2 regions of the Cohnella sp. GCM10012308 genome follow, and region 2 is predicted to be linked to the other one. Evidence: predicted binding sites of a transcription regulator. Region 2 holds the regulator's gene; the other holds the start of a gene.
The links. Region 2 encodes LexA, which represses DNA repair genes until DNA is damaged. Its sites were predicted from a motif close to CGAACATATGTTCG; they were not measured.
Positions count from the first base shown of each region.

Region 1: recA (recombinase RecA) is a predicted target of LexA. The motif match lies at 1,789-1,802, and genes of this name have one in related genera.

Region 1 covers NZ_JBHRYU010000001.1:95,893-99,814, reverse strand. Annotated here, with positions in the region: gene pgsA (CDP-diacylglycerol--glycerol-3-phosphate 3-phosphatidyltransferase) at 1-373, shown strand, start outside; gene ACFOTD_RS00460 (competence/damage-inducible protein A) at 370-1,623, shown strand; gene recA (recombinase RecA) at 1,871-2,929, shown strand; gene ACFOTD_RS00450 (regulatory protein RecX) at 3,026-3,901, shown strand.
Region 2 covers NZ_JBHRYU010000017.1:18,366-22,287, forward strand. Annotated here, with positions in the region: gene ACFOTD_RS18415 (HAD family hydrolase) at 1-566, opposite strand, end outside; gene ACFOTD_RS18420 (hypothetical protein) at 662-1,180, opposite strand; gene ACFOTD_RS18425 (DUF896 domain-containing protein) at 1,302-1,499, opposite strand; gene ACFOTD_RS18430 (LysM peptidoglycan-binding domain-containing protein) at 1,661-2,110, opposite strand; gene lexA (transcriptional repressor LexA) at 2,275-2,898, shown strand; gene glnA (type I glutamate--ammonia ligase) at 2,986-3,922, opposite strand, start outside.

The DNA of each region.
Region 1 (3,922 bases), on a different contig from region 2:
GCTGCTGGTGGCGGCCGTCCTGATTTCTCTCGTCGAGATGGGCAAGCTGGACGCATGGGTGGCCATCGTCATTATCAGCCGCGAATGGGCGGTAACGGGCTTGCGCCAGGTTGCCTTGCTCGAAGGCGCCGTACTTGCCGCCAGCAAATGGGGCAAATGGAAAACCGCCATCCAGATCGCGATGATCATCGTGCTTCTGTTGAACAACTTCCCGTTCACTTACCTGCACTTCCCGCTCGATACGATCGCCGTCTGGGCCGCAGCAGCCATCACGGTATACTCCGGCGTCGATTATTTCGTTAAAAACAAAAATTTGATCCCGCTGTCCGATCCACCGGCCGGCGAAGGCAAGGGAGGACGCCCGGGCGCATGAGAGCGGAGATAATCGCGGTCGGCACGGAGTTGCTGCTCGGCCAGATCGTCAACACCAACGCGCAGTTTTTGTCGCAGCGGCTCGCGGATCTCGGTATCGACGTATACTTCCAGACGGTCGTCGGGGACAATGCGGACCGTCTGAAGCAAGCGATCGCCGTTGCCGAGACCAGGGCCGACCTCGTTCTTTTTACCGGCGGTCTTGGACCGACGATGGACGACCTGACGCGCGATGCGCTGGCCGCCCATCTGGGCGTCGGCATCGACATGCATGAGCCTTCGCTCGCCAAGATCGAAGCGATGTTCGCCGGCAGGGCGCCTTCGCTCATCGAGATCAACCGCCGCCAGGCGATGCTCGTGGAGGGCGCTTCGCCGCTCCGCAACGACGCCGGCCTGGCCGTCGGCAGCGCGCTCACGGCGAACGGCACGCATTATATGCTGCTGCCGGGACCGCCGCGCGAGATGAAGCCGATGTTCCTGAACGACGGCAGCGCCTGGCTGAAGGAAAAGCTCGGCGATGCAGATTCGCTGCATTCGGCTATGCTTCGCTTCTGCGGGATCGGCGAGTCCGCGCTTGAAGAGCTCTACAAGGACTTGATCGAGGCGCAGCGCGATCCGACGCTCGCCACCTACGCCAAGGAAGGCGAAGTCACGCTGCGCGTGTCCACGAAGGCGGCGACGGCCGAAGAGGCGCTCGCCAGACTGGAGCCGACGCTTCAGGAGATTCGCAGGCGCGGAGAGCGGTATCTGTATTCGGAGAGCGACGTGGCGCTCGAAGCCGAGGTCATTCGGCTGCTCGCGGAGCAGCGGCGGACGATCTCCTGCGCGGAGAGCTGCACCGGCGGCTTGATCGCGACGCTGCTCACGACGATACCAGGCAGCGCGGACGCTTTTCTGGGCGGCGTGGTGAGCTACAGCAATCCTGTCAAGCGGGACCTGCTGGGCGTCGACCAGGCGCTGCTGGAGGGCGAAGGCGCGCCAGGGGCCGTCAGCGAGGAAACCGCGAAAGCGATGGCCGACGGCGTGCGCAGCGCGACCGATACGGATCTGGCATTGTCGGTTACGGGCGTGGCGGGACCCGCGTCCTCCGAAGGCAAGCCCGTCGGGCTCGTCTACATCGGGATCTCCGAACGCGGCAAACCTGTCCGCGCAGAGAAGCTTCAGCTCCAAGGAGACCGCGAAGGCATCCGGATCAGGGCCGCTAAGCGGGCGTTGTACTTGGCTTGGCTAAGGTTGACCGGCAAGGATTGAGGGCGGGCGCTGCCAAGTTCCGCTGTTCGGTTAACGGGCATGCGAAGTTTTGTTAGACAAGGTACAGGCTTGCGCGGGCTGTCGAATTATGATAGATTGTAAAGGAAAGTTGCGGAAGAACCGTAGCGAAGAATACTTTGCTACGGTTCTTTTTTGGAAGTTTTTCGAACAAATGTTCGTAAAAAGCTTGGCAAACGGTTTATAAAAAGTTATAATATAACTATCAAATGATAAGGATGTGGGTGTGTTGTCCGATCGTCGCGCCGCATTAGAGATGGCATTGCGCCAGATTGAAAAGCAATTCGGCAAGGGTTCGATTATGAAGCTGGGAGAGCAAGCCAACCTCCAAGTCGAGACATACTCCAGCGGAGCGCTGGCTTTGGATATCGCCCTCGGAATCGGCGGATTCCCGCGGGGCCGGATTATTGAAGTATACGGACCGGAGTCCTCCGGTAAGACGACCGTCGCCCTGCATGCGATCGCCGAGGTGCAAAGATCCGGCGGACAAGCCGCCTTTATCGACGCAGAGCATGCGCTCGATCCGATGTACGCACGCAACCTGGGCGTCAACATCGACGAACTGCTGCTGAGCCAGCCGGATACCGGCGAGCAGGCGCTGGAGATCGCAGAAGCGCTCGTACGCAGCGGCGCGGTAGATATCGTTGTCGTGGACTCGGTCGCGGCGCTGGTGCCGAAGGCGGAGATCGAAGGCGACATGGGCGACTCGTTTGTCGGCCTGCAGGCCCGACTGATGTCGCAGGCGATGCGCAAGCTGTCCGGCGCCATCAGCAAGTCGAAGTCGATCGCGGTCTTCATCAATCAGCTTCGCGAGAAAGTCGGCGTCATGTTCGGCAATCCCGAGACGACGCCGGGCGGCCGCGCGCTCAAGTTCTATGCCAGCGTACGTCTGGACGTACGCCGTATCGAGTCGATCAAGCAAGGCAATGACATCGTGGGCAACCGGACGCGCATCAAGGTCGTGAAGAACAAGGTCGCTCCGCCGTTCAAACAAGCGGAAGTCGACATCATGTACGGCGAAGGCATTTCGCGCGAAGGCAGCATCATCGATATCGGCGTCGAGCTGGATATCGTACAGAAGAGCGGCGCATGGTTCTCCTACAATGGCGAGCGTTTGGGACAGGGCCGGGAAAATTCCAAGCAGTTCCTGAAAGATCATGCGGATCTGTGCGGACAGATCGAACGGCAAATCCGCGAAGCCACGCTGAACGAAGTGGCCGTGGCGGCTCGTACGAGCGCCGCGGAGCAGGATGAGGACGAGGAAGAACCGGACTTCGAGAACGAATAATAGGTACAGCTTGAGGGCGTCCGCAGCCGCGGATGCCCTTTTGGACATATGCGGCTTCAGTTTGGCAGCAATGAAAGGCGAGGAGGTTGACCGGCGATGGTCAGAAAAAAAACAGAGCCGAATCCGGCCGACAGCATCGTAGATATTTCGGACGAGCGGGAGTGGGAGCGGTCCCGCACGCAGCGCGCTACTGCGCCGCACCGTTATTCAAAGGAAGAATCGAAGGAAGAGGCAACCGGAGAAGCGGACGCTGCGTCTTCGGGACCGGCAGCCGCCGTCATCGTAGCGGTGGAGGCCGACGCGAAGCGGCCCGCCATGTACAAGCTTGCGATTGCGGTGGATGGCCAGACGGAGCAGGCGCTGATCAGCGTTCACGAGGACACGCTTGTCGCCTGGCGGCTTCTTAAGGACCGGCGGCTGTCACCCGAGGAGTGGGAAATGCTCCGCAAGGAGCAAGAAAAAGAAGAAGCCTATCGCTCGGCGCTTTACATGCTCGATTTTAAAGCCCGCACGCAAGCGGAGCTGCGGCGAGGACTGAAGCGCAAGGGTTATGCCGCCGAAGCGATCGACGGCTGTCTGGAACGGCTCGCGAGACAAGGATACGTGAACGACGCCGTGTTCGCGCAGCGCTTCGCAGAGCAGCGCGTGACGGGACAAAAGAAAGGGAGCCGTCTGGTCCGTCAGGAGCTCATGCAGCGCGGCGTCGACAAGCGGGAGATCGACGAAGCGATCAAGGGCCTCGACGAAGAGGCGGAGCGGAGCTCCGCGCTGGCGCTGGCCATGAAGCGCTGGCCGTCCGTCAAAGGCAAGAGCGAGCGGGAGCGGCAAATGAAGCTGATGAACATGCTTCTGCGCAGGGGGTTTCCCGGCGCCGCGGCCCGCGAAGCCGTGCGCCAAGCCTCAGCTTCGGCAGCCGAAGCTGACGAATGGGATACGCCCGAGGAGCCCTACGACGAGGATGGTCTGGAATAATGCGCTTCAGGCGCGAAGCAG
Region 2 (3,922 bases):
TTGCCTTCCCCGAACTGTCCGGAGATGACGATCTCGTCGAAATAAGGGATCAACTCCGGCGTCATCGCAAGCTTCTCCTCCTGCAGATCGGGAGACCCGTTCGTCAAGAGCAGCAGCTTGTAATTCCCTTTGAGCGCGTCGAGCACCTCGAACGTTTCTTCATAGGCGAGCGGCAGCTTCCGGCGTTGGGCTGGAAACATCTCGGCAAGCTCGGCCCCCAGCTCCGGATTGTCCACGCCAAGCGTCTTGAGTCCGCGCGTCCATGCTTCGCGCCGATAGTCCGGGACGATGGCTTCCATCCGTCTGAACATTTGATGTTCCCCGGCCTTAAAGTTCCCCCACAAACCCTCGAAGGGGTTGATCCCGATCATTTGCGTAAAAGAAAACGTCTCGTAAGTCTCATAAAGCGCACGCGCCTCGCGTCGAACCGCTTCTTCCAACGCAGCTGTATCGACGCCCGCTTCCCTTGCAGCGTGCTCGCAAGTCGCTTCGAAGGCTTGTTTGACGCTGCGGTCATCCCATAACAGCGTATCGTCCAAATCGAACATTACCGCTTGAATCTTCATCTGACGTCCATCTCTCCCGTGCGCGATAGTTCAAATCCCGAATATCATTGGTTTATCCGCAAAAAACGTACATATAGAAAGCGAAAGTCCGCGGTTTATTTAGCACGCGTTTCCCACTCGATCTGATGCTGCCCGGCAAACTCCTTGAGCCGAACGGACATCGCATCCAGCGGATACCGGTTCATCAGCTTGGAGAACACCCAGTTGCCGCCTTTGATCGTCTCTACGACGATATAGCCGGGCATCTGGACGATTTTGCGAATTTCAAGCGGCTTAAGCGTCTTGTATCCCGCAAATTTGCGCGTCTCCAGCCTGTCCTTCGAGACGGCTAAATAAGGCCGGCGGAGGAAGTAAAATACGGCGAGCAGCACATAACAGCCGACTGTCGCCCAGAACATGCCCGCGCTCTGTTCAAAGCTCGCGGACCATGGTTTAAACAATAGAATGTAAAATACGATCAGAAGCACAAGCGTGAAAGGCATAATAAGGCTCCGGCCTTTGAATCGATCGATCTGCACCGAGGGAGCGGACAAGCTCTGCTTGCCCTCTTTTTTGCGGCGTTTGTTGATTTGCTTCGAATTGCGCTGTACGGCGCGTTCCCATGAACGTGACACTGCATACCCTCCTATGTATAGGCAAAGCCGGCTTTAAGCCGGCTTTGCCGCGTTGCCGCATGAATAAGACCGTTCATACCATCGTTTAGGACATTAATTATCGGACCTGCATCCGGGCAAATCAATGCTTGACCGTATCTTCGGGCGGTTCGTCCGTCCATTCGATCTGATCGAGCTGTTGCCTGAAGTTTCGCTTGAAGTTGTCCAGATAATCCTTGCGCAGCTTTTGCCGTTCGACAGTTTCTTCCTCGGTTAATCCGATCGTTTTGTGCTTATGTGCCAACTCGTTAATCCGAGCGATCAACTTGTCGAATTCCATAGGGTCACCTCCCGTGTTGCCTCTTCTAATTTGACATTATCGCAAGGGGAATGTCAAGGCGAGGCTAAAGCAAAAAAGACCGATATGCATCGGTCGATTAAGGATAGTCTATTCATGAAAGATTCGTAGTGCGAATATTGAACGAACAGGAATGTGTGTTCCTAGTCTGCTTTATCCGATAGCTTGGCCGGCAGGACCAAGCGTTGACCGGAAGCGATGGTGGATGACGTCAGTCCGTTGCGCTTCATGATCAGGTGCACGGCCGCGATCGTCTTCATGCCGGCAGGCTTGGCACCCTCGGCGATCGACCAAAGCGTATCTCCGCTGTCGACCGACACGGTCGCTTCCGATGCAGCAGCCGGACGGACGGAATCGGGCTCGGCCGATGCAGTCATCATGGACAGTCCCGCATAGATCAGCAGTGCGACGATCGGAATCAAAATTAGCCGCAGTCCCTTAAAGGAGACGATCGATTGAAGAATGCCCGTCGACGACGCACTCCTGGTCCGTGCAGACGAAGCGAATGCTCGCCCCGTCCCGCTCTCCATCTTCATATATGTATATTCATTAGCCTTCATGGAATCCGAACCGAGCAGCTGTACTTGTACCATCTCATCCACCCCAAACGTTTGTTCTGATATGAGAATATCACGAACATATGTTTGAGTCAACACTTTTACGAACACAAGTTCCCTAAGAACGAATGTTTGTACGAACTCCGGTTCTGTGTTATAATTTGTCATATGAATTTTTAAGTCAGTAGGAGGGCTTCGAGGTGTCGAAGATGTCCAACCGTCAATCCGCCATATTGGAATTTATTAAGAATGAAGTCAAGGACAAGGGTTATCCCCCATCCGTGCGCGAGATCGGCGAAGCCGTCGGACTCGCTTCGAGCTCTACCGTACACGGTCATCTAGACCGTCTCGAAAAGAAAGGCCTCATTCGCCGCGATCCGACCAAGCCGCGCGCGATCGAGATTACTGACGGCGAACAGGATCCTGTCATTCAGTTCGCGCAGTCCATTCGTCAGGTACCGCTCGTGGGGAAGGTCACGGCAGGCGTGCCGATTACCGCGACGGAGAATATCGAGGAGTACTTCCCGCTTCCCGCCCAGATGGTCGGCGAGCAGACGGTGTTCATGCTTTCCGTCAGAGGCGACAGCATGATCGACGCCGGCATTCATAGCGGCGACTACGTTATCGTGCGCCAGCAGCAGACGGCTACGAACGGCGATATCGTCGTCGCCATGACCGAGGAAGACGAAGCGACGGTCAAGACGTTCTACAAGGAGCGCGACCACATTCGCCTTCAACCGGAGAATACGACGATGGAGCCTTTGCGCTTGAACAACGTCAGCATTTTGGGCAAAGTCATCGGTTTAATCCGCAGCATTCGATAATCGCTTTTTTTCATCAATCGACGGCAACGACAAAGAATCCTCGGCATCGCTTAGCGATCGCCGAGGATTCTTTGTTGTTGCCGAGTATTAATAAGTCGTCAAATACTGATCCCGCTCCCATTGGTGGACCTGGGTGCGATAGATGTCGTATTCGATTTCCTTCATTTCATAGAAATGCGTGAGCGCGTGATCGCCGAGCGCCTCGCATACGATCTCGTCGCGCAGCATCTCGGACAGCGCTTCGCGAAGATTCAGCGGCAGGCTCGGGATGCCTGCGTCGATACGTTCTTCTTCGCTCATCACATAAATATTGCGGTCGACAGGCGCGGGCAGCGCAGTCTTGTTGCGAATGCCGTCGAGGCCCGCCTTCAGCATGACTGCAAGCGCCAGATACGGATTGGCAGCCGGGTCCGGATTGCGGACTTCGACGCGCGTGCTGAGGCCGCGGGACGCAGGAATGCGGATCATCGGACTGCGGTTGCTCGCCGACCAGGCGACATAACAAGGCGCTTCATAGCCGGGAACGAGCCGTTTGAACGAATTGACGGTCGGATTCGTAATGGCCGCCATGCCCCGTGCATGCTGCAGGATTCCCGCCATATAATGACGCGCCACCGTGCTGAGGCCCAGACGGTCGTTCGCATCATAGAACGCATTTTCCGAGCCTTTGAACAGCGACTGATGGCAGTGCATGCCCGAACCGTTCATGCCGTACAGCGGCTTCGGCATAAATGTCGCGTGCAGTCCGTGCTTGCGCGCAATCGTCTTGACGACGAGCTTAAACGTCTGGATCTGGTCGGCCGCCTTGATGGCGTCCGCATATTTGAAGTCGATCTCGTGCTGTCCGGGTGCGACCTCGTGGTGGGATGCTTCGATCTCGAAGCCCATTTCCTCGAGCATAAGCACGATATCGCGACGGCAATTCTCGCCCAGATCGGTCGGCGCAAGGTCGAAGTATCCGCCCTGGTCGTTAAGCTCTGTCGTCGGATTGCCCTTCTCGTCGGTCTGGAACAGGAAAAACTCG